DNA from 2 places in the Alteromonas sp. Cnat3-28 genome. Region 1 is predicted to be linked to the other one. Evidence: predicted binding sites of a transcription regulator. Region 1 holds the regulator's gene; the other holds the start of a gene.
What was found. The regulator FNR, encoded in region 1, switches genes on or off when oxygen is low (the NO sensors DNR and NnrR bind a similar motif). The targets are predictions, from matches to a motif close to TTGATCTAGATCAA.
Positions count from the first base shown of each region.

Region 1 (15,881 bases):
AGCTAGTGAACAGTATTCTTGTTCAACTAGGTATGATGTTGCTTATTATACCCGGCGTTTATTTTTATTTAGCATCGTCCTTTTCACTTATGTTGGTTGCTGACAGAAAGTTAACGCCAATTAGTGCGATCATCCTGTCGTGTCGCGTATTTAATGCATACTGGGCTCAAATTGCCAGCATATTTGGTGTGTTCTTTTTACTGTTTGTGTCGGTGCCATTAACGCTGGGCTTTTCACTTATTTGGGTATTACCTTTTTATTTTAGTATGATGGGCTTGCTCTATCAGGAACTGATTGGCGAGCAGGGAGTAAGCACGGAAGCATCTGAAAACGATGTGAATGAGTCTAGCTTCGATGCATAAGCGTGAAACCTTTAAAATTGTCCTTATTACGTTAGGCGTATTGGCGGTAATCGTCATTAACGCCATAATTTTTACTGAGGACGAACCGGATATTTTAGATATACCGCAAACGGTTGAAGCTAAAAAGCCGGTGCCTAACTTCTCTGCCTATACAGATGTAAAAGAGAAGAAAGAGGCATTTTTTAACTATTTACGTCCCGAAATAGAGAAGCAGAATGCGTATCTACTCACGCTAAGACATTACGTACAAACCTTATATAGAAAGGCGTTAGCTAACGAAACGCTCTCTGAAGAAGATATGGCAAGGCTTGAATGGTTAGAAGAGGAATATCGAGTTAAGCCAACGCAGCCGCTGAAATCAAAATTGCTAGCTCTGCTACAAAAGATTGATGTTCTACCTGCCGAACTCGTGCTCGTGCAAGCCGCGAATGAGTCAGCTTGGGGCACCAGCCGGTTCGCAAGAAAGGGCTATAACTTCTTTGGCTTATGGTGTTTCTCTAAGGGGTGTGGCTTTGTTCCTAACCGTCGAAACGATGGGGCATCTCATGAAGTTGCCAAATTCGACAGTTTGTCTCGTGCAACGTACACCTACATGCGAAATTTAAACCGCCACGACGCGTATGCGGATTTAAGAGAGATCCGCAGTCGACTGCGTGCAAACCAAATTCCTATTACTGGTGTTGCGTTAGCTGAAGGGCTAATGAACTATTCTGAGCGAGGAGCCGCTTATGTTGAAGAGCTTCAAACTATGATCCTATTTAACGAGGAGTTTTTATCCGAATGATACGCGCTGCTTTATTTTTTGCTTCATCTCTGTTTATTGGTGTAGGCAGTTCTTCCGTTGCTGCTGAAACGATAGATGTTGAGTACAGCCGTTTCTATAGCCATGTTAAAAAGCTGGATAATGAAGATACCCAAGCACTTCAGTTTGCATTCGGGTTCGTTCGTGTTGGCGAAGGGCGTTTATGTGAAGTTAACGGAGCGTCTATCGTAACCGATAAGAAAACAATGCCCTTAGAAGTGAGTGGTGAAGGGCGATTCACGGTGCCTACTGAAAAGGCCCTGAAACTTGCCAACGCACTGGTTCGCATCGATTTAAACGAACGCGCGAACGTGTGTGATATGTCGGTACAACTTGAAACCAAGCCGGAATATCTTAAGCAGTATTACACAAAAGACGACCTTACGTTTTTGTATGGTCAGTACGAAGCTTTCTTTAATGAAATGGGAAGTTTTTTGTCTTTCATGATGCCTTCGGTAAAGGGCTTGATGATTCAGTTTGATGACAAGAATTTAGATTTCATTACACCACAAGGTGTGCAAATCAATAACGGCGTATTGCATCTAGAACAAGATTGGATCAACGACGCAAAAGGCTTAACACTGCCTCATGCGCCGCTACGTGTTACCGCTATGGCTTCAAGCTAAATGCATATTTGGGATTAGGTAAGAAGCTGATACCTAATTTGCTCTGCTAAACGCGCGATGGTCTCTTCGCCCTTCGCGCATAGCTCTTCGGCTCTGTGGAATTCCATAATACCCACGTCGGTAAGCTGAGGCTCAATAAGAATGTCAGGCGGATCGCCAGCCAAACGTGAACGTGTGACGCGAGCTTGAAGTATCTCAAGTGAACTGCTCATCACGCTCATAATTCCCGGCGGGTTTCGCTTGTTCACTTTAGCGGGGACTTCGGTCAACTCTTCTTCCACTTTTTCAATCACATCAGAAGCAATGCCTTCTTCAGTCTTTACATTGCCAGCCGAGACGCTGTCTTTTTCATCTTTTTTCTCTAGGGCTTTTTCTTCTTTGTTGTCAGGAGAGAACCATTGGCGTAGTACGTTTTGACTCTTTGTAAAAAAGTCCTCGGTTTTGCGCTGGTTTTCTTCATGATCTTGTCTCAACTTTTCAAGACGAAGTGGTCGGAAATCGGCGTTAAGGTTAACCGCGATTACAAAATCGGCCCCTAATTGGCGACATAAGTTCACCGGTACAGGGTTTACAACGGCACCGTCTACCAACCAACGATCACCATGTGCTACGGGCGCAAAAAGTGCGGGAATAGCGCAGGATGCTTGAATGGTGTCTCCGATAGGACCAGAGTTAAACACTACTTCACGGCCGGTATAAAGGTCGGTAGCCACAGCCGCAAACGGCTTAAGCATGTCTTCATAAGTCGATTCACAAAACTCGCTTGCTAGCTTGTCGAAAACCTTCTGTCCGCTGGCAATGCCGCCGCGTCTAAGTCCTACACCCATAAGAGCAAGTACCTGCCAGTCGCTAAGGGAACAGGCCCACTCTTTCAATCCTTCCAGCTTGCCACTTGCGTAGGCAGCACCAACATAGGCACCAATAGAGCATCCCGCTACAACGTCAATTTTTACGCCGAGTTTTTCTAATGCTTCAATTATGCCAATGTGAGTCCAGCCCCTTGCGGCACCGGCACCTAGCGCAAGTCCGATTTTCATTTACTTAGGTTCCATAATGTTTATTACTTCAATAGTATTATCTTCATCACTGAAGTCCGTACTATTTTCTGTAGTGAAAGAAGGTTCATCGAACCCGATATCACCGTCTTCTACCGGGCCTTCTTGTGTAGCTATAGCTTTAAAATCATAAAGGTTGCTGTCGATTAAGTGTGAAGGCGCTACGTTTTGAAGCGCACGGAACATCGACTCTATACGACCTGGGAAGCGACGGTTCCAGTCTTGAAGCATAGCCTTTATGTTTTGGCGCTGTAGGTTTTCTTGTGAGCCACAAAGGTTACACGGAATAATCGGAAATTCAGCGGCCTGAGAATATTTCTCGATGTCTTTTTCTGTGCAGTACGCCAATGGACGAATAACGATGTGTTCACCGTTGTCGCTGACTAGCTTTGGCGGCATAGACTTAAGCTTGCCACCATGAAACATATTGAGGAAAAACGTTTCTAGCATGTCGTCGCGGTGATGACCTAATGCAATTTTAGTCGCACCTAACTCTTTTGCCGTGCGGTACAGAATACCACGGCGCAAGCGAGAACAGAGAGAGCAAGTCGTCTTTCCCTCTGGAATTTTGTCTTTAACAATAGAGTAGGTGTCTTCTTCTACAATTTTGTAGTCAACGCCAATGCTTTCTAGATATTCAGGCAAGATATGTTCTGGGAAACCAGGCTGCTTTTGGTCAAGATTAACCGCAACGATATCAAAGTGAATAGGCGCAATCTTCTTTAAAAACAATAAAATATCTAGCATGGTGTAGCTGTCTTTACCGCCAGATAAACACACCATTACTTTGTCGTTGTTTTCAATCATACCGAAATCGCCAATGGCTTTACCCACATTGCGGCGAAGTCGTTTCTGAAGTTTGTTGAAGTTGTACTTTTGCTTACTTTGCGCAGCATTTAATGGCGACGCGTCAGCACTGTTTGTGCCTAAACTCATAATTAACTAGCTTGGTTTGTGATAAAGCCACCATTATACATTAAAGCGGCTTTTCGAGACCATGCTTGTGAAGTTAAATTTGTTGGTGACATACCGTGTTGGCCGCTAAGTAACGGCAAACACGGGCTATGTAGACTTGATGAAAAGACTACACCGACAACGGCGACACAAATCCATCAGGCTTAATTGCAAGCACATCGCAATTGAGTTCGTCGATTACGTGTTCTGCAGTGTTACCAATTAGGGCCGCTGAAATTCCCACACGGCCAACGGTACCAATAACAACCAGCTCTGCATCCAGTGTTTTTGCCACTTGTGGGATAACTTTTTCCGGAAGGCCTTCTCTTACTACGCATTTGTTTTCAGGAATACCGTACTTTAACGCGTGACTACGCATTTCTTTTAAATGATGATTTTTTACCGCGTCGTGATAGGTATCGGGGTCGAACTCAGGCACTTCTATGGCGATATTAAGTGGTGTAGAAGGGTAACTGTTGACCAAATTTACGCTACCTTTCAATAAAGAGGCGTAGTCGTTAGCAATGAGGGTGAGCTTATCGTTAAGTGCGGCATGCTCATCGTCTTCACTGCCTACGTTTACTGCAGCAATAATCTCTCCTCCTTCTGGCCAGTCGTGCTCTTTAACGAGCAATACTGGCCGAGGGCATTTACGCATTAAATGCCAGTCGGTGGGGGTGAAAATAACAGAAGCAAGATCGTCGTGCTTTTTGGTTGCCTTTACCACTAAATCTATCTGATTGTTTAGGGTGTAGTAAATAATCGACTCATACGCACGATTATTCCATTCTACAACGATATCAGTTTCAGTGAATCCTTGTTCTCTTAAGTGGGTGGCAAGCCATTTTGCATGCTCCTTTGTAACTGCATCGCGCATTGACTCGCGCTCATCCGGGCTAAGCATGGTCGTCATATCATAAGATAAGTCGTATACCACCATCATTGCGGTAACTGAAGCGCCTGTTTTTGAAGCGAGTTCATAAGCTCGGCTTAGTGCAGGTTGGTTATCGCGCTCGGCATCTACCACGGCCAGAATTCGTTTACACTCAATCATAACGTTCCCCTAACTACGAAACTTAGTAGCGGCTGTCGAAATCGAAGCTTTCTAATACTAACTATAAACGACATTGGGAAAAACGTAAGTTGTTTTAGATCAAGAATTTTACGAGGCGACCATGAGTGAACCTACCTAATTGAATATGGAGCAACCGGCGTGGCGCTGAAAGGGTAGATAGGTGGCTAACACATGTGTCGTCCTAATATAGGTTGACAGTTATTAGGCCAGCTCTCGAAGCTGGCCTTTTCTATTATGCACTGCGTTAGGCGTTTCCATATCTAATGCTAAGTGCGGTCTCATTTCATTGTAAATATTGATTGATTCGGTAACGAGTATTTTCAACTCTTCGATTGTTTTACATCGGTAGAGTAAGAACTCTTGCTTAAGTATACCGTTTATTCGTTCTGCTAATGCATTTTGATAACAGTCGTAACCATCTGTCATTGACGGCTGGATCCCATTCGCATTCAACTCATTCTGGTAGATAGCTGAACAGTATTGTAGCCCTCTGTCTGAGTGGTGAACACTGTTACCTGCATATCGTTTATCTCTGACGGCCATCTTCAGTGCTTTGACTACATTTTCAGCCCTCATGTCCAAGCTCAAGTGGTGCCCTACAATTTTACGCGTGCTAGAGTCTGTTACTAACGATAGATAGTGTACACCTTGGTCGGATTCGAGATAGGTGATATCGCTAACAAGCACATGCTTTGCATTATGCAGACCTTCTTCCTTAAGTAAATTTGGATGCTTTTTCATCCAATGTTTACTGAATGTAGTTTTGGTAAAGCTTTTCTTTGGCTTAACGAGTAGCCCCTCGCTCCTTAAGTAAGTAAAAAAGCCATCTCGACCTAGTTTAATCCCATGCTCAACCAACTTTGGTTTTATAAGTTTATAGAGCTTACGCGTCCCTATTTGCGGCATATACTTGCGCCAGTAAAGTACCCAATCTTTAATTATCGATAGCTCTGCTCTTCTACATTCCATGCGAGAAACAGCCTGGTAAACCGACTGTCTCGATACTCCCACAACCCGGCATGCTGCCGCCAAATTTATTTCTTTTCTTTTTTTGGCTTGCCAGACGTACCGGATAAGTACTTTTTTCTGAGACCCGCTCCATACTCGTTATCCATAATATCTACCATTCCATTAAGGATTTTATTACGGAGCTTTTCGTCAGCTAATTCTCTCTCGAGACGTTTTATTTTTTCGGCTGGTGTTTCTTTTGAACTTGGCATAAGTGGATGCTGAAATGGTTTCGACCAGTCGAGTCTACCATGCTTTCTGAGCCAAACCAGTACCGTCGACCTTCCTTGTATTCCGAAGTGAGCTTGTGCCTGTTTATAAGTGAATTCGCCTTTTTCTACACGCTCAACCACACCCAATTTAAAAGCTAAGGTGTAATCACGCTGTGTGCGCTTAGGTCTTTGATTACTTGAAGTTGTCATAAAGAAGTCCTCTTTATGTCAACGTATTTTAGGACGGGACAACAGGTTACAAAAAAGCGCGCTTAGTGCGCGCCTTATTTAACACTTAAAAAGGACTAACCGCAGACAACGCTAGGGCCGTTAAGCGCCGCTAGTTTGGTGTTTAGCCTATCGAAATCCAAAATAGTAATAAGCTTGCCGTCTACTTTTATGATGTTGTCTTTTTGAAAACGGCTTAACAGACGACTAATCGTTTCAATCGTTAACCCTAAATAGTTTCCAATTTCGTTGCGCGTCATGGTTAAGTGGAATTCTCTATGGGAAAAGCCACGCTCTTCAAAGCGCTGAGAAAGATGTGATATAAAATACAATAAACGCTCTTCTGCGGTTCGCTTGTTTAAAAGCATGATCATGTCGTGATCTTGTTTTATTTCAGCGCTCATGAAGCTCATGATTTGGTGGCGCAGCTTTGGAAATTGCACTGACATTTCGTCGAGGGTCTCGTAGGGAAGCTCACACACCATGGCAGTTTCTAACGCAGAGGTATAGCTTTGGTGTTTGTTCTCTCTTAATGCATCGAAACCGATAATGTCACCAGGAAAGTGAAAGCCGGTAATCTGTTCTTCACCTTCGGTATTAGTCACAAATGATTTGAATGAACCGGTTCTCACTGCAAATAGAGAACGGAATTTATCACCAGTTTGAATCAGCGTGTCACCTTTATGAAGCGGCTTCTTGCGTTCAATAATATCGTCAAGAGACTCGATTTCTGTTTTGTTTAACGCCACCGGTAAACACAGGTGACTGAAACTACAGTTTTGACAGTGAATAGAAAATTGGCTTCCTTTGCTCATAATGCACGCTCTCTAAAAGAATACCCGACAATAATACACCCATTTTTAAACGATTGCGCCATGAATAAGATAAGCGGCATATATTGCCATTATTACTGCAATAATTTGTCTAAAATGATTATGTTGAAAACTTCGAACAATATATTGGCTACCAGCGCTTGCAGCGAGCAAGGTGGGTAATGTACCCAAACCGAAGAAGAACATAATAGCAGCGCCTTCTAGCGCGTTACCCGCCGCGAGAGACCAGGTAAGTGTGGAATACACCAAACCGCAAGGAAGCCAACCCCAAATAAAACCATAAGGCAACGCACTTAAAGGGGTCTTAAATGGCAAAAAGCGTTTTGAAAGCGGCTGGACTTTGGAAAATAGGCCTTTACCCGCATTTTCCAGCACTGTTAAGCCAGTCCACCACTTACCCAAATAACACGCCAGTAGAAGCAACATGATTCCGCTAAGTAGGGAAAGGGCATAGTTGGCAAGAGGTATATAATCTGCTGCAATTTTTCCAAGTGCCCCGGTTATTGCTCCGGCGATAGTGTAGCTCACTATACGTCCCATGTTATAGGCAAGGGTATAGGGTAGTGCTGAAGCGCCTTTAGGCGATACCATCCTTAGCGCAGCGACAATTCCACCGCACATTCCCACACAGTGAACTCCACCGGCTAAGCCGATAAGAAAGGCAGAGAAGTAGTTAATCCCTTCCATGTGGCGCTTGGCTTTTGTCTACTTTACTGTCTTGAAGTTGCTTGCGTTGCTCAGCTAGCTTTTTTTCTTCTGGCGGAAGATCATCGTCAAACAGTATGCTATAACCTTGGCGATCTAAATCTTCAAATTGATTGGTTTTCACCGCCCAAAAGAATATCACGATAGCGACGGCAACAATGATGATGGCGATTGGAATTAATACGTAAATAATACTCATGCTATTTGCTCAAGAGTCGCGTTGAGTTTGTGACCACAATGATACTGCTTAACGACATACCAACAACAGCCATCCACGGTGAAAGTAGGCCTGATACGGCGAAAGGTAAGATCAAAACGTTGTAACCTACCGACCAGCCAATATTTTGCCTTATTTTTTGCTTCACTTGGTGCGCAGTTCGAATAAGTTCTGGTACAGAAAGCAGCTGATCGCCAAGCAGTATCACGTCGGCGGCAGTTTTAGCCACGTCTGTGGCATTACCCACTGCAATTGCCACATCAGCACTGGCAAGAACTGGAGCGTCGTTAATACCGTCACCCATCATCATCACTTTCGCGCCAGATTGCTGCATAGCTTGAACGGCTTCGTACTTTTGCTCAGGTGTTAGGCCACCTTTAGCGGTCGAAATTGGCAATGGTGCGGTAAGCGCATTAACGTTTTGCTGTGTATCACCACTTAAAACGGCGAGGGTATGGCTTGCAGCTAATATATCGAGAGTTTCTTGCGTATCTTCTCTTAGTGAATCCTTTACTTCATACGCCGCCATAATACGCCCCTTAACCGTGAGAAACACGTTAGCTGAAGGGAACGCTTCAATGAGTTTTAGCTGAGATTCGTGAACGCTGAATGCTGCAGAACCCATAGAAAACAACGTGTCATTGATCTCACCGCTGATACCACCTCCTGGCGTAACGGTAAAATTAGTCACTTTGTGTACCGTGCTATCGATAACGTCAGCACTGCCGCTAGAGGCAGAATTCTCGCTAAAGGCTATACCGTCGCTAAAGGCTATACCGTCGCTAAAGGCTATACCGTCGCTAAAGGCTATACCGTCGCTAAAGGCTATACCGTCGCTAAAGGCTTTGGCAATTGGATGTTCAGAGCGTGACTCCAAAGCGCGTGCAATTGATAGCGCACTGTCACTATCCACACCGTCTGCGTACCAGGCATTTGAAATAGTGAACTTGCCTTTTGTGAGCGTACCGGTCTTGTCTAATGCGATAGTGTCAATGTCAGTAATTTGTTCAAGCGCATCGGCCCGTTTTAATAAAATACCTTGTCTGTTTAACTTTGCCATAGCACAGGTTAACGCTGATGGCGTAGCCAATCCTAATGCGCAAGGACAGGTGGCAACCAGCACCGATATGGTGATCCAAAATGCCTCGTCGCTACCCTGATACGCCCAAAAGCCATAGGTTAACGCCGAAATCAGCAATACCGCAGTAACGAAATAGCGAGAAAAATTATCGGCTATCTGCGCTGCTTTAGGTTTACTCGCCATCGCACTTGCTTGCAGCCGTACAATTTGATTTACCAGCGCATTTTTGAGGGTCTGCGTAACCGTAATGGTTAGCGTACCATCTTGACAAACCGTGCCGCCGTATACCGGGCTACTGTTCGACTTACGCACGGGGTTAAACTCGCCGGTAAGCATAGATTCGTCAACCGCTGCGTTGCCGTCCGTTACCACCCCATCAATGGGGACTGTTTCACCAGGCTTCACCAGCACTACGTCGTCAATTTTTAGCTGCTTAGCCAGACACTCGGTTAGGCTGCCATCCGGATTTACTTTGGTAGCTGATACGGGCACATACTGCATCATATTGGCAGAGATTTGTGCGGCGCGATGACGACTGCGATGTTCTAAGAATCGGCTAAGTAACAGCAGAAAAATAAACATACAAATGGATTCGAAATACACTTCACCTTGCTCTAATACTGTAGAACGAATTCCAGCAATGTAAGTACCGAATATTGCGAGCGTAACGGGTACGTCCATATTAACCGTTTTGGCGCTTAGCGCTTTAGCGGCGCCCATATAAAAGTTGCTGCCTGAATACAGCACCACAGGTGTAGTAAGTGTAAGGGCAACCCAATAAAAATATTGGCGGGTCTCTAACTCAATGGCGCCAAACCAATCAAAATAAAGCCCCGTCATCAGCATCATTACCTGCATGGTCATAATGCCTGCTAGGCCAAGCTTTTTAAGAAAGGTTTTTTGTTCGCGCTTATAGCTGGCTTCGTGTTCGTCGGGGTGAAATGGTGACCCAACATAACCAATGCGTTTTAGCGTAGATAGAATTTGGCTAAGCTTAATTTGAAACGGTGACCAAGTGACTAAAGCGCGGCGCTCTTGTACATTCACCGCGACTTGCTTTATTCCTTCAACTTTTGACAACTGCTTTTCGATAAGCCAGCCACACGCAGCGCATGTAATACCTTCAAGGGTCAACTGAATCTGTTTGTCCTGACCTTCTTCAAACACGAACTCTTCTTGAAGGGAAGGGTCGTCATAGACTTTTAGCTTATCTAACGTTTCTAAAATACTGTCGTCAGATTTTTGCGCCGGTTCGGTTCTAAACTGGTAATAGTCTTCAAGGCCGTTGTTAACGATCGCTTCAGCTACCGCTAAGCAGCCAGGGCAACACATGTCTCGTTGTTGCCCTAAAATGACAGTAGTAAATTTCCCATTGTCTGGACTCGCTATAGGCAAGCCGCAATGGTAACAGTCGTGCTTCGTCATTATGGATTGAATTTCATTTTGCCAGTGTGGGGCAGATAGACCGTGTTTTGAATTTTCCAGCTATCATCAATCGGCGTCAGCGATATGCGCCATTTACCGTCAAGGTTTTCTTCAATAAAGCCGCGATAAATACCGTTAGCGTCGCGACTCAATAAAACGCTAACATCGCGCTCTTCTAGCGTTACGTGATAGAAACTTAATTTAACCGCGTTACCTTCTTGAGGAATCCCCGAATGAAATTGCAGCGCTATGCTTCCATCTTCAATGGTTAAATCAGTGGTGATATTCATGCGGCGGGCTATGGCTTCTTTGTCCAGACGGGCATTAATTGCTTTTCCTTCTTTGTAGTAGTCGTCTACCACCAAGCTATCTTCGGTAGAAATAGCAAGGTTTAATAACACGCCACCCATGATGAGGGTAATGATAGGAACGGCAATTAAAAACCAGGGCCAGAACTCTTTATACCAGGGTCTATTCATCGAAATCTTTTCTCGTATTTACTTCACTAACAACATATTTATTTTTACTTCCCCAACTACACGTAAAGCCGGCAAATAATGATAAATATAGTGTTGGCGAGACATGTTAAAAGTGTACAAAGAATGTTCGCATGGCACTCTCTATACCGCTGTATTTTCTCATAAAAAAAGCCCCGTAGTAACGAGGCTTTTTAAGATATTTAATGATTTAAATCATTAATCATTTGAAAGGCTGTATACATACGCTGCAACAACGTGAATTTTGTCATCACCCAAGGTTTTCTTGAATGAAGGCATTACACCGTTACGACCGTAAGTAAGCGTTTCTGTTACCGCTCTGTGGCTGCCGCCGTATAGCCAGATATTGTCAGTAAGGTTTGGTGCACCAAGTGCTTGGTTACCTTTACCGTCCATACCGTGACAAGCCGCACACGCTGCGAAACGAGCTTTACCTGCTTCTGCAAGCTGAGGGTCCACATCGCGACCGCTTAAACTAAGTACGTAGTTAACCACTTCTTCGATACCGTCTTCACCCATAGCATCTAGCCATGCTGGCATAGCTGCTTTACGACCAAGCGTAAGAGTTTCAACGATTTTCGCACCTGAACCACCGTACAACCAGTCGTTGTCCGTTAGGTTAGGGAAGCCGCCATTTTGACCACGTGCATCAGAACCGTGACACTGAGAGCAATTTTGTAGGAACAAACGCTGACCTACTTTATTTGCTTCTGGGTCTTTAGCCAGTTCTTCAACAGGAACTTGTGCATACGCTTCGAAGATCGGATCGAACTTCTCGGCAGCGAAATCTAGTTCACGGTCATATTCTACTAGGTAGCCTTGCTCTTTAGCATCAATACGCGCCTGAGCTGACTCTTCTAGCGATTGAATATTTTGGTTAGAGCTCTTCCAACCCAAAATACCTTCATACGCACCTAGGCCAGGATAAAGCGCTAGGTATAAAAAGCCCCAAACGATGGTCATGTAGAACATAATTGTCCACCAGCGAGGAAGTTGGTTGTTCAACTCCTCAATACCATCAAATTCGTGGCCCATTGACTCACCTTCAGCTACGCCAGTCTTGTTAGAAAGGCACCAGCGAAGAAGGAAGTAGCAACCAATGATTAACCCTAGGGTTATCACTGAAATCCAAATTGTCCAAAACATACTCATGAGTTCGAGACTCCTGCTAATCTTCTTTTGATTTTTCTTTTTCTTCGTCTGCAAACACTAGGTTTGCAGCTTCATCGAATTTTTTCTTGTTGCGGCTGCTGAACGCCCACCATACAACACCGATGAAGCTTACAAAGACGATGACAGTAAAAATGCTGCCTACAATTCCCTGGTCCATATTATTTCAAATGTGTGCCAAGAGATTGTAGATAAGCAATAAGGGCCTGCATTTCCGTTTTGCCCTGTACTGCCGCTTTCGCACCCGCGATATCTTCGTCGGTATACGGAACGCCAAATCCACGGAATACTTCCATTTTTTCAGCTGTTAACTCGCCATTAAGCGTGTTTTCCGCAAGCCAAGGGAAACCTGGCATATTCGACTCTGGTACCACGTTACGAGGATTAAGCAGGTGAACTCGGTGCCATTCGTCGCTGTAACGACCACCAACACGTGCTAGGTCAGGACCAGTACGCTTAGAACCCCAAAGGAAAGGGTGCTCCCATACTGATTCGCCAGCAACGCTGTAGTGACCATAACGCTCTGTTTCAGCGCGGAATGGACGGATCATCTGGCTGTGACAACCTACACAACCTTCACGGATGTAGATATCACGGCCTTCAAGCTCAAGCGCGGTATATGGACGTAAGCCTGTTACTGGTTCCATGGTTTGCTGTTGAAACATCAACGGCGTTATTTGAACCATGGCACCGAAGCTGATAGCGATAAGGATTAATACCGTTAACAGACCGACGTTCTTTTCAATTAACTCATGTGCGTTTTTCATTATTCGTCTCCTTTACTACGCCGGCTGAGTCGCTGGGTCTGCAGCGATACTGCCTTTAGGTGCACGAACGGTTTTCCATGTGTTGTATGCCATAACAAGCATACCTGCTACCACGAAACAACCACCAATGAAACGAACCACATAGAAAGGCTTAGACGCTTCTAATGACTCAACAAAGCTATAGGTTAACGTACCGTCAGCATTTACTGCACGCCACATTAGACCCTGTAGTACACCAGACATCCACATTGCTACGATGTATAGAACAACACCGATAGTTGCGAACCAGAAGTGTACGTTAACTAGCTTCGTGCTATACATAGCGCGCTGACCGAATAGCACTGGAATTAAGTGGTAAATTGAACCAATTGAAACCATTGCAACCCAACCTAGAGCACCAGAGTGTACGTGACCAATTGTCCAGTCAGTGTAGTGAGACAGTGCATTAACGGTCTTGATTGCCATCATTGGGCCTTCGAAGGTAGACATACCGTAGAAAGACAATGAAACAATAAGGAAACGCAATACTGGGTCGGTGCGAAGTTTATGCCACGCGCCAGATAGCGTCATAATACCGTTAATCATACCACCCCAAGATGGAACGAATAGGATAATAGACATCACCATACCTAGTGACTGAGTCCAGTCTGGTAGGGCAGTGTAGTGAAGGTGGTGAGGACCAGCCCAGATATACAGAGAGATAAGTGCCCAGAAGTGAACAATTGAAAGTCTGTATGAATAAACCGGGCGACCAGCTTGCTTAGGTACGAAGTAGTACATCATACCAAGGAAGCCCGCAGTCAGGAAAAAGCCTACCGCGTTATGGCCGTACCACCACTGCATCATAGCGTCTACTGCGCCTGCATACAGTGAATACGATTTGGTGAAAGATACCGGAATAGCCATGCTGTTACCAATATGAAGAATTGCAACAGTTAACATGAACGCGCCTAAGAACCAGTTTGCAACATAAATGTGCGAAACTTTACGGATTACTAGGGTTCCGAAGAAGTTAATGATATAAGCGACCCAAACCAGTGCCAAAAGGATATCAATTGGCCATTCTAGTTCAGCGTATTCTTTTGAGCTGGTTAAACCCATAGGCAGGGTGATAACAGCTAAAACGATAACGGCTTGCCAACCCCAAAAGGTAAATGCGGCAAGTTTGTCACTGAACAGTCTTACCTGGCAGGTACGCTGAACGATGTAGTACGACGTTGCAAATAGCGCACAGCCGCCGAAGGCAAAAATAACGGCGTTAGTGTGCAACGGACGCAAACGTGAGAATGTTAGCCATGGTGTGTCAAAGTTAAGCATAGGTGCAAATAACTGCGCGGCAATAAATACCCCTAGGCCCATACCAATGATACCCCAGACTATGGTCATGATGGTAAATTGCCTAACTACTTTATAATTGTAGTCAGGTTGTGCTTGGCTTATTTCACTCATTTTAATGAATCTTCCACTTCAAATGAACTATGGTCTCCAACTGCCGGAATAGTACGGTCGAGACGTGTATCAGCTAAGGAATAACGCTTCACACCGAGCTCGGAAAGAGTAATAATTATTGTCTCCAAGCCAGTTGGTACGCGGATGATAAGGTTTTTAATTACAAAAAGATACCATAAACTACCTAAGCTTGATCTCCGTCAATGAAGAAATACACAAAATTTAAGAAATGCTAAATAACGATAACAATAAACGATCAAAATTTTTACATTCCCAGCTTCCATTAGTGGCTATTATTGTTGTAGCCGTGTGTGTATACCTTGCACATAAATTCCAGTCATCGGTGTTAAAAGACACTAGCGTAGTTAATGGAATAGGAAACAGCTGCAACTTTGTCAATGAAACTTGCGAATTCTTAATTGATGACAGGTTAGCAATTGCCACTTTTTCAGCCATGCCTGAAGCCGAAGAGTCAGTAACGGTTAAGCTCTTAGTTCCTGAGGGAGAGGAAATAGAGAGCGCATGGATTGAAGGGGTAAACATGTATATGGGCAAAATTCCCGTGCTGTTAGATAACGATGGTCAAGGAAAGTGGTCAGGTTGGTTTATGTTAGGTAGCTGTAGTGAGCCAGTGATGAAATGGCAGCTACGTCTAAATATTAAAGATAAAGAAAGCCCCAGCTATTTGTATTTTGTTACACAGCAGTAACTGTTTTAAAAGCAATAAGACTCTCCCTAAAGAAAGGGGAGTAAACAAGCAAAAAAGGCCGCTCTTTATTTAAGAGCGGCCTTTTATTAATTACCTGTAAATTGTAGCGTGAACGCTATTTCTTACATTTGAGACTGAAGGTAGTTTTGAATACCTAGTCGCTTAATAAGGCCAAGCTGCTGCTCTAGCCAGTGTGCGTGATCCATCTCTGTATCGTCTAGTAGTACAATTAGCATGTCACGAGTAACATAGTCTTTCTCGGTTTCACAAAGCGCAATAACTTCACGTAACTTTGCATCAACTTCATATTCAACACGTAAATCGCTTTCAAGCATTTCAGGTACATCTTTACCCACCTTGAAGCCTGTGCGCTTCGTCATGTCAGGCGTACCTTCTAAAAACAGCATGCGTTCTATTAGCTTAGTTGCATGTCCACGCTCGTCATCAAATTCATGATCGATGCGTTCGTAAAGCTTATTCAAACCCCAATCAAGATACATCTGAGAGTGAATGAAATACTGATCCATGGCGGCTAACTCATAAGAGAGTAGTTCGTTTAAGCCATTGATGATTGCTTGGTTACCTTTCATTAGTCATCTCCCATTACTTGCGCTTGTAGGTAGTTCTCTATACCCATAGCATCAATTTGGTATTCTTGCGTTTCAATCCAGTCTAGGTGCTCTTCTTCATATTCAAGAAGGTCTTC
Region 1 is NZ_JAKREY010000001.1:103,024-118,904, forward strand. Features, by position in the region: gene MHM87_RS00500 (stress protein) at 1-362, shown strand, start outside; gene MHM87_RS00505 (glucosaminidase domain-containing protein) at 355-1,146, shown strand; gene MHM87_RS00510 (DUF2987 domain-containing protein) at 1,143-1,790, shown strand; gene MHM87_RS00515 (patatin-like phospholipase family protein) at 1,805-2,827, opposite strand; gene ttcA (tRNA 2-thiocytidine(32) synthetase TtcA) at 2,828-3,781, opposite strand; gene uspE (universal stress protein UspE) at 3,930-4,853, opposite strand; one part of gene MHM87_RS00530 (IS3 family transposase) at 5,076-5,953, opposite strand; one part of gene MHM87_RS00530 (IS3 family transposase) at 5,953-6,304, opposite strand; gene fnr (fumarate/nitrate reduction transcriptional regulator Fnr) at 6,400-7,137, opposite strand; gene MHM87_RS00540 (sulfite exporter TauE/SafE family protein) at 7,183-7,842, opposite strand; gene ccoS (cbb3-type cytochrome oxidase assembly protein CcoS) at 7,829-8,059, opposite strand; gene MHM87_RS00550 (heavy metal translocating P-type ATPase) at 8,061-10,583, opposite strand; gene MHM87_RS00555 (FixH family protein) at 10,583-11,062, opposite strand; gene ccoP (cytochrome-c oxidase, cbb3-type subunit III) at 11,279-12,232, opposite strand; gene MHM87_RS00565 (cbb3-type cytochrome c oxidase subunit 3) at 12,249-12,410, opposite strand; gene ccoO (cytochrome-c oxidase, cbb3-type subunit II) at 12,412-13,017, opposite strand; gene ccoN (cytochrome-c oxidase, cbb3-type subunit I) at 13,033-14,466, opposite strand; gene MHM87_RS00580 (hypothetical protein) at 14,696-15,175, shown strand; gene bfr (bacterioferritin) at 15,298-15,765, opposite strand; gene bfr (bacterioferritin) at 15,765-15,881, opposite strand, start outside.

Region 2 (15,881 bases), on a different contig from region 1:
GGGACAACAACGCAAAAAAAGGGGAACCTAGCGGCTCCCCTTTTTCCTGGAATTTTGAGTATCCTTCTCCGCGATCCTTTGCGACTAAAATCTTCCCGATTAAAATCCGTATACGCCCCTTTCCATCTACTCTCGCGCCTTCCTGTGCGAGCTACACTTCCATGCGTAGGTCCCTTTCCTTTTTTCCTAAATTACTGCACATCCTACATGCAGTGTTCCTCATCCTGAGGCTGTCCTTGTCAGGCTCCGCTGACGATCCCTTCCTTCGTTCCATTTTTCGCTGCACATCCTGCTACAGCTTTGCTAATCCTTTAGCATGTCCTTCTTTCATCCTTGGTTTGCTCGTCCATGCAAACTAGAAATTCCTTGATGGCTCTCCTGCCGTTGGCTCCTTGCCTCTAGCTCCTTGCTAGCTTTAGTCCCTTTATCCCTGCAACGTCCTGTTTGTGATGTCCTATCACGTTTCTCGTCCTTGAATTCCTTTATTCCCTATCAAATCCGTTTTCAACGTCCGTTTAATGCAGCATCCTATCTGCTTTCTCTTCCCTTTACTCACTGCCTTGTGAGAGTCTCATCCTTAAGTTGTCCTAACTTATTCCGTTGATGATTCCTTACTCAATCCGTGACTCGTCGTGTTTCCTTGTGACATGTTCATAGTATCCCTTCCAATTATTACCGCCATATTGAATTACAGGGATTTAAGAAAGTTTTTTGTACGACTTTCGACTACTTTTAAAAATATGCAATAGAATCAAAGACTTTATACTTTAGTATAATTTTTTCTTTCAGAATTTAGGTAAGATCACTCACAGCGTTTGTGGGAAATGTCTTACAAGCGAATGAGGCAAAAATGCATTTTTGTAAATATGCTAGGAAACGAGAGGACAACCAAGAAAGCGTTAACAAAGTTTACCTACATCTTGAGTTACTTTGAAAGCTAAGCTTGTGACTACAAGTTTAATGGACGGTACTTTTCCTCAATGGCATAGCAATGCAGACGACATATTAGTTATAAGCATATAAGAGCGAATATCTAATCGTGCTCCGTTTACGCTTGTCTAAAGCGCGGTGAAAATTTGCAATACCTTTTCCACTATCGATTAAAAAATAAACTATTCTTATATTGACTGGGATCAATATCATTAGCGATTAAATCTTGTTAACTATTAGCAGCTGATAAGTCAAAGCTTAGGTAGTTCGGCTCACCATAATCTACTTATTATTGCGATAGGAGACTTATTATGAGTAATTTACCCATAACTAATCGTTCCAGTGACAGTAAATCAAACAGCTTCTTGTCTAGCTTCTTTGGACAAAAGGCCCTTGATAACTTCTTTCAAGATTTTTCTAGTCATTTTCCCTTTTCAAAAGAGTCCTCCGGTCTTATAGACACCAAACTAGATTTCGTTACGCCCAAGGTCGATATTGTTGAGCGTAAAAAAAGCTATGAATTGACTGCGGAATTACCGGGGTTAGAGAGTAAGGACATAAAACTATCGCTGTCAGACGACATTCTCACTATAAGCGGGGAGAAGAAGTATGAAAGCGATGAAGATAAAGAAGACAACATACACGTGATGGAACGTAGTTACGGCAGTTTTCAGCGTAGTTTCAGGTTACCTGTGAGCGTAGAGCAAGATGCTATTAACGCAAATTTTAAGAAAGGAGTACTCAAGATACTTCTTCCTAAATCGGCTAAAACACAGGAATTACAGCGTAAGATTGAGATAACAGACTAGATACAAATAGCGCCAGGGACGGCTGAATTCGGAGCCTGATATGAATGCTGAAACAGATATTTACCAGATAATGAAAGATACCTTAGTTTTAGTCTTGGCCGGTGGCCAGGGCTCAAGGTTGAAAGAATTAACCAAAATGCGCGCTAAGCCTGTACTAGAGTTTGGGAGCCACTGTCGTATTATAGATTTTCCATTATCGAACTGTGTTAATTCAGGTCTAAAGCAAATTGCCGTGCTGACTCAGTATAAGTCACAGTGTTTAATTCGCCATTTGATGCAGCATTGGAGCCCGTTGAACAACAGCTTTGGCGGTCGATTGGATATTTTAGCGGCATCACAACAACGGTCTGAAAGCTGGTATCAGGGAACGGCAGACGCGTGCTATCAGAACATGGGTTATATTAAGTCGGTGGCTCCGAAAAACGTTTTGATTCTTTCAGGAGATCATGTCTATAACATGGACTACCGTAAACTCTTAACTACCCATGTGAAGAGTAATGCTGAAATGACAGTGTCATGCATCGAAGTGCCTACTGAGTTAGCCGTGAATCAGTTGGGGGTGTTAAAGGTTGATTGCAATAGTCAAATTACCGCATTTGATGAGAAGCCCCGCGTTCCCCATGCACTGGTCGATGCTCCTGACTATTGTTTGGCTTCCATGGGTAATTATGTAGTTAACGCTGATGTATTGTTCAAATTACTCACCGAAGATGCTGGCTCGCTTAACTCTGAGCATGATTTCGGCAAAGACGTCATACCTTCAATTATTGCTCAGCATCGAGTTTTCGCTCATCGCTTTCGTAGCCCCAATGGTGCGCAAATTCCCTATTGGCGAGATGTGGGCACCTTGGACAGCTATTGGCAAGCTCATATGGACTTGCTGAATAACTCAAGTTTATTAAACCTATCCGATCCCACGTGGCCTATTTGGGGAAGCTCTTTTTCACGGGCGCCCACCGAAATTACTAATGGTAGCCACTCGACCTGCTGTGAACTTAAACAAGTATTAGTGGGTTCAGGCTGTAAGTTAAACAGTTGCTCTGTGAGTCAGTCAGTTTTGTCATCAAATGTTAGTATTGGCACAGGGTCAATAATAGATAAAAGCGTGTTGCTACCCGAGGTAAATGTAGGCAGTGAAGCCAGGTTAGCTAATGTAATTGTTGATAAAGGGGTAAACATCCCGCCTAACTTCGTAATTGCTGATACCGCTATAGCAAAACAACAAGGCTTCACAGTTACCCGAGAAGGTGTCATTTTAGTCACTCAAAAAGTTATCGATCGAATCAACGGCTCGTTAGCGGATATCGATAATATACAAAGATTTATGAAATCGAGTTATACCGGCCCTTTACCGGCGAGAATTGTAACTCCGAAAAGTCACGAGTTCCGCGATTACGTACTGTCCGAAAGGTAAACAGTGTTTTGTTTAATGCGTTCAATTCTGAACGCATTAAATTAGAACCCATTTTAGAACCTCAGTATAGGTGTCCTGGCAATATACTAGTTTTGTTTTTTCCTAAACATTATATCGCCGTCTATATGTGACAAATGAAGTTGACTAACGATTTGATAATTGTCGTCGTTAAAGAAGTGACGATGGGAAGGCACGGTGACAAAAACCGCGATGCCTTCGCTTTTGGCGTCTTCTTCTACAACGCTGTCAATTGCACCTAATAAAATATGTCCAAGACCATGGTGCTGATAATCAGGATGTACTGCGATAAAGCTCAACATATGGAAATTGTCGGCGGGTACTAAGGCGCGTACTTTTTCTTCTTTTTCTAACATTTGCTTAGTACCAAATAATCCGGCCGTCAAAAGCATTCGCAATCTCCAATGCCAGTAACGTCCTGAACCAAATGCCGCATCGGGTGCGGTTAAACACGCCACAGCGATAAGCCTGTCGTCATCAAACAGACCTATCATGGGTTGTTCTGCAACCCAGAATGCGTTGAGTTCTTCGCGAATCGCGGAACGAAGGCGGCTTTCATAGCCTTCTTTCTCTGCTTGAAAAATGTCGATGAAAAGGGGGTCGTCTACGTATGCATTGTAAAGAATGGAGGCAGCAACTTTCAGGTCATCAACAGATAAGTAGATAGCTTTAACCGTATCTTGCAAGGGGGCTATTGCGTTATTAATCGCATCGGTATTCATCAGGGGCTCCTTGTACGCAAAGTTGTTAGTTGCAAATGCCCATTCAAATAAGATGGGCAAGGTGGATAAAAATGCGGCCGCATTTAACATTGCGCCAACCACCTCACAAGCTGTTCAAACTTTAGCCTACTCGAAAACCCCTCACATGTTAACTTTTTATTAACATTTAAAAGTAAAGATAAATTCTGCTTTTATATTTAGTCACTAAAATTGAAGCGTGTTTAGTGCATCAAGCTATAGGCGCTGTCACCCCAACCTACCAAATTGCCGTTTCTGAAAACTAATGGGGTGCACTCGTCTTTTGTAGTTATACCGTCGCCCATTGTTTTTTGAGTACGGTAGTAAAGTACGCGATAAGTGCCGTCTTGCTTTTCGAACAATTCGTTAAAGTCAGCAACACCCATTTTTCTCAGCACAGTTTCGTAGCTTGTCCCTGTCTCAAGATTCGCAATGTGTTTGCGATTATTAAACTCTCTATCTTCCCAATCGGCACCATAGTGACTATCTGACCCTCCACCTACAGATACCACACAGCCTGAAAGTAAAACTGAAGATGCTAAAGCTAAAGAAAGAAGAACCGTTTTCATGTGTATTCCTTAAATTATGTGTGTTGTTTTTATTTGATACTACGTCTACTTTGTGAACCGACACTGAATAGACATAAATACGCGAGAAAAGTAACCATTGTATGCACAAGTGATAACGTAATTTAGGACTGAATAAACAAGAATAAGGCCAAAATATAAGATACTGATATTTATATAAATTATAGTTTCACCAGTATTGAACTCTTAAAAAAAAGTAGTGAGATAAGTAACTTATTAGTGAAATTGACTATACACACAAGCTACACTGCTAACTTTGACGACATTGAATCATTTTCGAATTATGAGTAATTCTAATTTACAGCAGCTCCATATTTTATGCCTTCAAATGCATAAAGAAGGTAAAACACCGTCGGTGGGGATTTTACGTGCTAGGGCTCCTTTTAAAGTATCGGTAACCGAAGCCATTGAGGCAATTAAGCGATTTAACGCGCATAAACCTAAATTAGATGTGCCAAGCGAAAAAGAAGACTCGCAACAAAATTCAACTAATAGCGCGGGGCAAGTTAGTAGTCTGCAAGCACGAGTAGAGACGTTAGAAAAAGAAGTGGCAGAACTAAAACGTGTGCTAAATGAGGTAATTAGCGCAAAGTAGTAATGACTTTTGCCGGCAGGCTACTTTATACCTGCCAGACAATGTAATTAAATAAACAGCTTACATAGTGGGCGTAAGTTGCTCCAAAAATGCCGCAAGAGACGGAGCAAGAATTTGAGAAGGCTCTTTACCTACCTGCTCGAGTGCAACTTCACCGCTTTCATTGACAACCGTTAAGATAAAATCTTCTTCATCAGTCAACCCAAAGAACAACGTTGGCGCTTGCCCCAGCCTCTGCTTCATTAGCAAATGGCCAATCAAGTTCTGTTGTAGTCGCTCAAAGTCTTCGCTATTGAAAACTTGTAGAAGCTCGCAGCGACCTTGAGGGGCGGCAGCCCTTAAATTATCGCTGTAGTAACGAGTGAAGTATTCACAGTATTCTGGATTTAGCTTTAGCGATAGCGCCTCTTCAACGTTATTGAAAGACTGCGGGGGCGACTGCAGTGTTGGTGTCCATCTAACAAACTCCCCATCTTGCGCCGTCTTTTCATAGCACGGCGAGGGCCACTCGCTATCATATACGATCTTTAACCCTTCTCCCTTGGTGTGTTCGACATAAGATGATACAAATTTATCTAATTGTGCGGAAATTGTTAGAGCCATTATGACGTTACCTGCGTATTTTTGGGGTACACTATACAACTAAACAGTTAAGTCAATACTGGGGTTGTTTCGACTATACTGCACGACATTAGTTCGCCACTGCAGTTCTCTTATTCAAACCCCACGTAGATGGATAAAAGGTTCACATGTCGACTGACAATTCACCTCAAAAAATTACTATCACTGCACCTGATGACCTCTCTTTGGGTAAACAGGTTGACTACGAATTTGAATATAACCCCGGCTTGTTGCAAGGCGTCCCGCGCAGTTTAAGCCGCGACACATTGGATCTCGCTAACTCTAGTCTACCTTTCGACGGTATAGATACCTGGACTGGATACGAACTTTCTTGGCTTAATTTAAAAGGTAAGCCCAATGTTGCTATTTTAGAATGCCATGTCCCTATCACCTCAGAAAACTTAATTGAATCAAAATCATTTAAGCTCTATTTAAATAGCTTCAATCAGACAAAGTTTGCCTCGGCAGAGGACGTACGACAGGTGCTACAGGCTGATTTATCAGCATGTGCAGGCGAGACTGTTGAGGTAAAGCTAATTCTTCCCGAGCAGTTTACCTCTTTGCAATTTAAAGAATTTGAAGGGACATTGTTAGATAGTCTTGATGTAGAAATCGAACAATACTCCCCCAACACCCAGTTTTTAGCTCTGGCTAAGAGTGGTGCAGAAGTAAAAGAGACGCTTATTTCCCACTTACTTAAATCTAATTGTTTAATCACAAGTCAGCCAGATTGGGCTAGTATTCAAATTAGGTATGAAGGAAAAGCTATTGAACATGAAGGGCTTTTGAAATATCTGATTAGCTTTAGGCAACACAATGAGTTCCATGAGCAGTGTGTTGAGCGCATCTACAACGACATAATGCAACATTGTCAGCCAGATAAGTTAACGGTGTGCGCTCGTTATACACGAAGAGGCGGTTTAGACATCAACCCCTTCCGTTCGAATTATGAAGCGCCTTATGCCAATCATCGTCAAGCACGTCAGTAATATTACGGTGAAGTACACCCCTAAAGCTAACACAGCCGCGGCGGTAACAGTGAATTAGAACTAAGACGAGATTATGGAAGCAAAACAACTACAAACTTTAAAACAAAATAATGCGCTTCTTTGCCAGTTTATTGTGAAGCTCTCAGCATTTTACGAGGGCTTCTCCGATAAAATAGATACTGAACTCAAGGTATTGCGTGGCCATCTATCTGGCACACCAAATTTCAGCCTAGCGGCGGTCAGTATTGAAAAGCTTAATAAATCTCTACAGCACCAAGAAATAACTCTGAGAAAATACAGCGTTGATACTGTATCTTCGCTAGAAGATGCGATGAAACAGCTGCAGAAAATTGTTTTTCAAGACAGTGAGTTGAAAGGGCTGACAACACAAGAGTTGATTAAATTGAATCAGCCTGTGGGCGATATATTTAGTATTTATAAACTATACGCAAAAGCCATTGCCCTTCACCGCATTGCACTTAACAAGAAAATGGTAGGCCTCGAACCAACCGGGTCGGTTGAAGCGCCATCGAACAAGCAAGAAAATTCGACCACTCGCTCGCTTAAAGATGACAATCCTCACTACCGCTCTATATTAGTTGAACTTAATCATTTGATTACTTCATACGCGCAGAAAAAACCGAATGATCCTCAGCTCAATGACATAAAGCAACGTCTCGATGACGGCATGGATGAAGACCAGTTACTGAAAAGCTGCGTTGTAATTTTGCGGATGATTGTGCAAGACGCCATGTCAGAGGCTAGCCTGACAGGGAAAGTCATTCAGAGCCTACACCGTTCGCTAGGTGAAGTAAGCAACGATGTAAACAATACCATTCAGGGGAGTCAAGCCCAATTCGAGCAACGCCAAGCGGGCAATGAACAGCTTAAGCGTGAGATTAGCCACATAGAAGAAGCTGTATCAGAAAGCAGCTCCTTAGAAGCCCTTAAAGAGCAGACCCAGTTTCGGGTTGAAAAGCTTGTAAGCACCTTAAGCGAGCAGCAAAGCAACGATCAGCAAGGCCAAGAAGCGCTAATGGCATTGCTGTCTTCAATGCAGTCGCGCATAGATACGCTTCAGCAACAAACCAGCGTTTATAAAAAGAAACTCGCCGAGCAAGCAATGCAGAGTCGAACCGATCCGCTAACACGCCTTCCTAATAGACAAGCATATAACGAAAAATTAGACGCAGCGTATGCTCACTTTAAATCTAGTGGGGATACTCTGGCAGTTGCCGTTGTTGATATTGATCATTTTAAATCGATCAACGATAGGTTTGGTCACGCTGCAGGAGACAAAACTCTGCAAGTGGTGAGCAAGTTTCTGAAACAAAGCCTGTCAGAAAATGATTTTGTTGCCAGATGGGGGGGAGAAGAGTTCGTTACGCTGCTGCCTAACACGCAGATGGCAGATATTGATAAAAAGCTTAATGAAGTTAGAACAAAGCTCGCTGCTATGCCGTTCAAATTTAAGCAAGAAAAAGTAAAAATTACCGCTTCTTTCGGCGCAACCTGTTTCGGTGAAAATGATACTACAGAAACGGTTTTCGAGCGCGCCGATGAATACCTTTATAAAGCGAAACGTAACGGCCGCAATCTCGTAGTCACTGATTTAAGCACTGACTTATAGGAAGTAAAGTATGAAGAAAGTGCAGCTTAACCCTGTTGGCTGGATGAGCCAACTGTCGCAAGTAGAAGTTTCTCGCCTTCAAGATGCCACTAATAGCGAGCTTTTCGCTATGTTCAGAAACTGCTGCCTTGCTGTATTGAACAGCGGCGTTGATGAAGACAATTTCGAAGCGCTATTCGCCCCCTATGAGAATTTTGAAATTAAGCTCATACGTCGTGAACGAGGCGTAAAAATTGAGCTCGTCAATCCGCCCGAGGTAGCGTTCGTAGATGAGCAACTCGTACGTGGTGTACACGAACATCTTTTCGCTGTACTGCGCGACTTGCTTTACATGGGTAATAAGTATGCATTTCTTCACCAAACCGCACCGGCGGAAGGTAACGACATTACCGATATGGTTTTTGACATGCTACGCCATGCCAAAGCACTTGAGGGTAACGACGGCGTAAACACTATTGTTTGCTGGGGTGGCCACTCTATAAATCAGGTTGAGTATAAATACACTAAAGAAGTAGGCTATCAACTTGGCTTACGTGATATGAATATTTGTACCGGATGCGGCCCTGGGGCAATGAAAGGCCCAATGAAAGGCGCTACCATTGGTCATGCTAAGCAGCGCCATAAAACCGGGCGTTACATTGGTATATCAGAGCCGAGTATCATTGCTGCTGAGCCACCGAATGCCATAGTAAACGAGCTCATTATCATGCCGGATATCGAAAAACGCCTAGAAGCGTTCGTTAGATTGGGCCATGGTATCGTCGTGTTCCCAGGAGGTGTTGGTACAGCAGAAGAACTGCTTTACCTGCTTGGCATCTTGATGAATGAACGAAATGCACAGCAGCCCTTCCCTTTTATATTGACTGGCCCTGCTGGTAGCGAAGAGTATTTCGAGGCTATTGACGCCTTTGTCGGTGCAACGCTTGGTTCACAAGCGCAATCAAAATATCAAATTATTGTGAACGACCCGGAAGAAGTTGCCCGCACTATGAAGAAGCAGCTTGAAAAAGTGAAGCAGTTTAGAGGTGCCATGGGTGACGCTTTTAGCTTCAACTGGTCGTTAAAGATAGAGCAAGATTTTCAACAACCCTTCATTCCAACTCATGAAAGCATGGCTGCACTTCAGCTTCATTTGGATCAAAGCAAAAGTGACCTTGCCGCTAATTTGCGAAAAGCGTTTTCGGGTATTGTCGCAGGAAACGTTAAAGCAGAGGGTATTGCCCAAATTAAAAAACATGGTCCGTTTGAACTTACTGGTGACAGTGCACTGATGGAAAAAGTCGATACGCTGCTAGAATCCTTTGTAAAACAGCACCGAATGAAGCTCCCGGGGACGGCATATGAACCGTGTTACGTTGTGAAGAATGAAAAATAAGGTAATGAATAACCGATAACCGTGATAAGACGCATTTGCTTACGTTTACTACTTATGCTTGGCAGACGTTTTGCGTTACACTACTAAAGAGTATTGTTTTACGCATTAAAGCATCAAGCTTTCTCTCAACGTGATGGAAATGCGTCCCACTCGTGATTAACACTAACATTAAAGTAAAGAAAAACGAGAAGTAACGGTCATGAATACCAAGGTTATTCGTCTAATTTTAGCTGGCATCGCCCTTTATGCGGTGTTTGTTTTTATGGTTATCGCGTTCTATCCCGATAAGCCAGAAAATATGGATTGGAAAGACCGTGAAGAATATAACCGTGTGCAAATTACCAAGTTGAAGTTGGGCAGTACAAGAGAAGAGGTTTTGGCTTTGTTAGGCTCACCTGACATTACAGAAGCTAAGCGACAAGGAGCAACGGCGATACAGGTTATGTTTTTCAGGACACAACATGTGCGCGCTGACGGCTTAACCACGCAAGATGAATGTACACCGTTACTTTTTGAAAACGACAAACTTATTGCATGGGGTGAAGGGGCTTACTCCAGTTACCAAAAAAGTTAGAAGGATGGGGAGTGAGCGACATCATTTCCACGCTTAAACGCCTGGTTCAGTTAGGTAACACTGAACTTTCTGTCGAGCAGCGTATAAACCATTGGTTGAAAATCGCTAAACGGATCCTGACCTTAGTAAACGCCAATCCAGCGCTTGCTGCAGCAACGTTACACATCGATAATGACCTTCCCAAAGATACTCAACATCTTTTATTATTGGCGCTGTTTGGCAAGCTTTGCCGATTAAACGACCACTATTTACAACATGTGCTTGCGTCTTTACTCGCATCCCTCTGGCTTTCAAGTAAAGGAACACCAAGCGACCAAACGGCCAATATCATTCGCTTTTTGCGTAAACACAATCTCTCGATTTGGCTGGATATCATTAAACTTCAAAAAGCATTTCGGTCAGACAAGCCCATTAACTACGTTGCAGACATTCGGCTTAATATGGTTCAAAGGCTTTGTCTCCTAGCAAATGTTTTCGCTACTAAAACAAAAAAAGCAGATTATCGTGAGGTTTTCACTCAGATCGTTTTACGCCTTCCAGCACATCATCGTCACCTTATTGCACCACTTATCAACCTATTTAATGGTGTGCTACCTGGCGCAAAGGTTTACGCAAACGGCGTACCGGGCGCGCTAGTCGACATTCAGCAAAATCACGGCTACGTATTTATGCTTAGTCAAGACGATGAAGATGGAAAGTGGCTGCCTCTATCGTCAATACGCTCTCCCATTTCACTAACAATGCCGTTTGAGCACTTTGTTGCTCTTTACACTGATACCGCCACTGCGAGAGTAAATCATGGCGGCACACCATTTTTACCTTCTACATTCGCAATTCAGCATCCCCCTAAAGCTCTTATAACTATTATCGATGAGCTGCAAAAGCGCGATGTAGATATTGAACAACTTTGCGAAAAAATTGAAAGCGTGCCCACGTTTAATCACTTTTTGATGCACACTGCGAGTCAGGACAACCGTCTTCAGCTTCCGGTTAAAAGCATTAAACAGGCGGTTTTGACCTACGGCATTGAACGTGTGGGTGACATGCTTATTCAATTTGCTCTGTTAGAACGGCTAACGCAAAACCAATTTCCACTGATGGGCATGTGCAAGCAATTAACTTTATTGGCTTGTTCATTTGCAAGCTATTTCGCACAACTCGCCGATTCGAAGTTTTCGCCGCAATCTGCCGCATTGACTATGACCTTTGTTTGTACTCCCTTGTTCACGCTACCAGGGTTTAAAGTGTCACGAGCATTACCCGTCGACCTCAGCAAAGCTGTGTCCATTAATAGCGCATTCAAGGTCAAATCTGACACGCCTTGGCTAGCAATCGCTTCTGAACTTGCTGGAAGTTGGCATCAAAGCTCGACGTGGCGTGCCGTTATACACCAATGCAGTAAAGTAAGTACGGACGTTCCTAAATCACTTCAAAAGGAACAAGCAATTCTGGTGTTGAGCTTCGCTCTCGCCAAAGCGTGCTTATTTAATCAGGATATTTATTCATTACTTCAGGATATCAATATCAAAACACTTTTAAATATCCTAGGTATTCGACGAGATGATGTGGTAAACGCGCTAGACGCTAATGGGTCACTTTTGTTCTGTCCGCTCGCGCAGTAACGCCATTTACTCCTAAACATCGTACTCGGCTATTTAATTAATCTTTACGAATGGCTATAACTTGCGCCAGGTATCGTATAAAATACGGCAACTTTTGCAGTGCTTAACCCTTTTTCCCTACATTTTCCATTATAATAAGTAAGCAGGCAGAAATTGGCTCATAAACGCCAAGCTACAAATTGAATAAACCTAACGATTTTGACAACAGAATTACCAGAGGATCCCTCCACATGACTCAGCAACGTATTACAGTCATTCGCGGTGACGGCATTGGCCCGGACATTATCGATGCAACCACAAAAATTTTAGATAAGGTTGGCTGTGACTTTGCCTATGACTATGCCGATGCTGGCCTAGTCGCACTGGAAGAACATGGCGAGCTTCTACCTCAAGAAACTTTAGACCTAATCGCAAAAAACAAAGTTGCGCTTAAAGGTCCTTTAACGACCCCCGTTGGTGAAGGTTTTACTTCAATCAACGTTAGTCTTCGCAAGCAGTTCAAACTGTACGCAAACCTTCGTCCTGTGATGTCATTCAAAGGCACAAAAGCACGTTACGAAGACATCGATATCATTACCGTTCGTGAAAACACGCAAGGTATGTACTCTGGTCTTGGCCAAGTTGTATCAGAAGACGGTAACGAAGCTGAAGCAATGAGTAAGATCACTCGTGACGGCGCTGAAAAAATCGTTGTTTTTGCTTATGAATTAGCGCGCCGTGAAGGTCGTAAGAAAGTAACAGCTGTTCACAAAGCTAACATCCTTAAGTCAACATCAGGTCTTTTCCTTAAAGTAGCCCGTGAAGTTGGTGAGCGTTATCCTGACATCGAGTCAGCTGAAATGATCGTTGATAACTGCTGTATGCAGCTTGTGATGAACCCGCATCAGTTTGACGTTATCGTTACGACTAACCTTTTCGGTGACATTCTATCTGACCTATGTGCTGGTCTTGTTGGTGGTCTTGGTATGGCACCAGGTGCAAACATCGGTGAAGATTGTGCAATCTTCGAAGCCGTTCACGGTTCTGCACCAGACATTGCTGGTAAGAACTTAGCTAACCCGACGTCAGTAATCTTGGCAGCAGCGCAAATGCTTGAGTACCTAAACATGGGCGATAAAGCAGAGAAAATTCGCGCAGCACTAAAAGACGTTATCGAGTCTGGCGATCGCACAACACGTGACCTTGGTGGTGAAGCAGGTACAACCGAGTTCACTCAGGCGCTTCTTGACCGCCTATAAGCGTTTGAGCTTACACCTTTCAATTATTTCAAAACGGGCTTAATAGCCCGTTTTTTTATGCCTCTATTAATCACTCCCCTGCTTTAAACTGTACTAAAACTGGACTACCGCTTTTCTCGTTCACCTTTATTATTTCCTTTGTACACGTTGAAGTGTGCTGAGCTTTGTAACTTGGTCACAACAGAAGACAGGAAATTTTTAAAGAGGCCTGCTCCGCTTGCATCTAGGTTACAAAAGTCAGCGCGCTTTGGTACATGACTTAAACCATTTACTTAAATATTGCGCCGATAACGCTTTATGGCGCGCTTAGCAACATACAAGGAAAGATGATGAAAAAATTAATCTCAGGTTTACTCGTACTATCTGCACTAGCCATTCAAACGCCAGCGGTTCACGCTCAACCAGCGGATAGTGGAAATGCGCAAGCTAATGAAGGTACAAGCCAACAACAACGTATCGATTTAAACTCGGCGACCGTAGAGCAATTAATTACCCTACCCGGCGTTGGACAATCTAAAGCGAAAGCTATTATTAAATATCGTGAAGAAGTAGGCCCATTTCTTGAGGTCGCACAATTAACTCAAGTGAAAGGTATCGGTGAAAAGATGCTTAATAAAATTGAAGGCTATGTACAGGTAAGATAGAAGGACTAAAGCGAATAGGCGGTACGCTGGCTCCACACACAAAAAATGCGCCGCAAGGGCGCATTTTTAATCGTTTAAAGCTATTTAATTGCCTTAGGCCTGCTGTTCTTTCATCTACACTAAAGATCAACAAGCCCTAGTAAGACTATTTAACAACAGAAGCTAAGTATTCTTTAAATTCGTCGCCTAACGATGGGTGACGTAACGCATATTCAACGTTAGCTTTCATGTAACCCAACTTACTACCGCAATCGTGACTCTTACCTTTCATGTAGTAAGCATCAACTTGTTCAAGTTTCATCAATGCATCAATAGCATCAGTAAGCTGAACTTCACCACCGGCTCCTGGAGGCGTGAACTCTAACAGATCCCAGATTTTTTCTGACAGAACGTATCGGCCTACAACGGCAAGGTCAGAAGGTGCTTCGTCGCGAGGCGGCTTCTCAACCATTTTGTGAATCTTCGCTGACTCACCTGGCGCAATTGCCGCGCCGTCTAGGTCTGCGATACCAAATTTAGAGATATCTTCGTCTGGAACCTGCTCAACCATGACCTGGCTTACTCGGCTGGTGTTAAATTTGGCAACCATGTCTGCAAGGTTATCCTTCTTAGGATTACTTGCTGCATCATCAATAATGACGTCAGGTAGTACTACCGCAAATGGCGCATCGCCAATCAGAGGTCGAGCACAAAGTACTGCGTGACCAAGTCCATTCGCAACGCCTTGACGAATATGCATGATAGTTACATCTTTTGGACAGATTGACTGAACTTCTTCTAACAGTTGGCGTTTTACACGCTTTTCTAGTGTGGCTTCTAGCTCAAAAGAGGTATCAAAGTGGTTTTCAATACTGTTTTTACTCGCGTGCGTTACTAGGATAATTTCTTTTAGTCCTGCAGCAACACATTCACTTACCACGTATTGGATCAATGGCTTATCAACCACTGGCAACATCTCTTTTGGAATAGCTTTCGTTGCTGGGAGCATTCTCGTCCCAAGGCCCGCTACAGGGATTACCGCTTTTCTAACCTGACTCATAGTTAATATCCTTTTTTAAAATCCTAAATACACGCCTAAGTCGACTTTCAGCCGTTTGTTATTCCTTAAGCTGAGATATATTCACTGTTGTTCGCAAGACTAATGCAATCGATGTTCCAATTACCTTTTTAGAGCGTCTGTGTATTGAAAATGGGCAAAACAGCTCAAAACCACCGATAAAAGCACAAAATTAGGGATAAATAATATCTAATGCACCACGATAGTGAAAGTTTTTATGCTTTATCCTTCCTTTCCTACACATCAAGTGTCGCTTTTTTTCACACTACTTTTTGGAATTAATGCATGCTCTATGGGGCCGGTTTTGCGTTTTAATCCATCTTTGAGTCCTGCCCACATGAAAGCGCCTCGCATTTTGCCTTGCTCAAAGCAATATCTGTTTACAAGATACCTCAGAGGTATTGCACAAACATGACGAAGTTTCCAATAAAGAGGTACGTAATGGCGGCGTGCTAAAATGAGTACGTTGCGAAACTGATAGTAGAGCCTTATCGGTGCGCCCTGCTTGAATGTCACACCGCAAACTTTCACTCTATCATCGCCTTGTCGATGAGGCATACATGCACTGAGCGACTGATAGATAACCATGCCCTTGGCTCGAGCACGCCAGCACCATTCGTGATCAACGCCATCGATAAAGAGCTCATTTTCTTTTTCACCCACGCGTTCAAAAGCACGTTTGGAAATTAACATGCCTGAGGCAATGATTTGCTTTACTGTTTTTAACTTTTCGGAAACCTGCTTCCCTTTTTGCAGAACACCCTGATCGACACACTCTGAAAATTGGCAATAGATCGAAGGGCCTATGGCTGCAATTGGGGAACGTTGCTCAAGGTCTTGGAATTGCCTCACTAACTCAACAGCAATATCGGGAGAGAACAAGCTATCTTGATCAAGCAAAAAGGCGTAGTCGCTTCCCTCATTAAAGAGCACTTTCAAGCCGACATTCTGAGCGTGAGCGATACCAATATTTGAGGGGTAATGAAGATAAGTAACATCAGTTGTTAAAAGAGCCTGCTGAGGACTTGGAGAATTATC
Region 2 is NZ_JAKREY010000023.1:40,457-56,337, reverse strand. Features, by position in the region: gene MHM87_RS17785 (Hsp20/alpha crystallin family protein) at 1,242-1,739, shown strand; gene glgC (glucose-1-phosphate adenylyltransferase) at 1,780-3,153, shown strand; gene MHM87_RS17775 (GNAT family N-acetyltransferase) at 3,240-3,893, opposite strand; gene MHM87_RS17770 (DUF3192 domain-containing protein) at 4,115-4,480, opposite strand; gene MHM87_RS17765 (hypothetical protein) at 4,782-5,093, shown strand; gene syd (SecY-interacting protein) at 5,154-5,696, opposite strand; gene queF (NADPH-dependent 7-cyano-7-deazaguanine reductase QueF) at 5,843-6,703, shown strand; gene MHM87_RS17750 (GGDEF domain-containing protein) at 6,777-8,333, shown strand; gene ppnN (nucleotide 5'-monophosphate nucleosidase PpnN) at 8,344-9,708, shown strand; gene MHM87_RS17740 (DUF3192 domain-containing protein) at 9,908-10,282, shown strand; gene MHM87_RS17735 (histidine kinase) at 10,294-11,904, shown strand; gene MHM87_RS17730 (isocitrate dehydrogenase) at 12,135-13,142, shown strand; gene MHM87_RS17725 (helix-hairpin-helix domain-containing protein) at 13,472-13,786, shown strand; gene galU (UTP--glucose-1-phosphate uridylyltransferase GalU) at 13,932-14,825, opposite strand; gene MHM87_RS17715 (glycosyltransferase family 2 protein) at 15,087-15,881, opposite strand, start outside.
Region 2: MHM87_RS17785 (Hsp20/alpha crystallin family protein) is a predicted target of FNR. The motif match lies at 1,124-1,137, and genes of this name have one in related genera.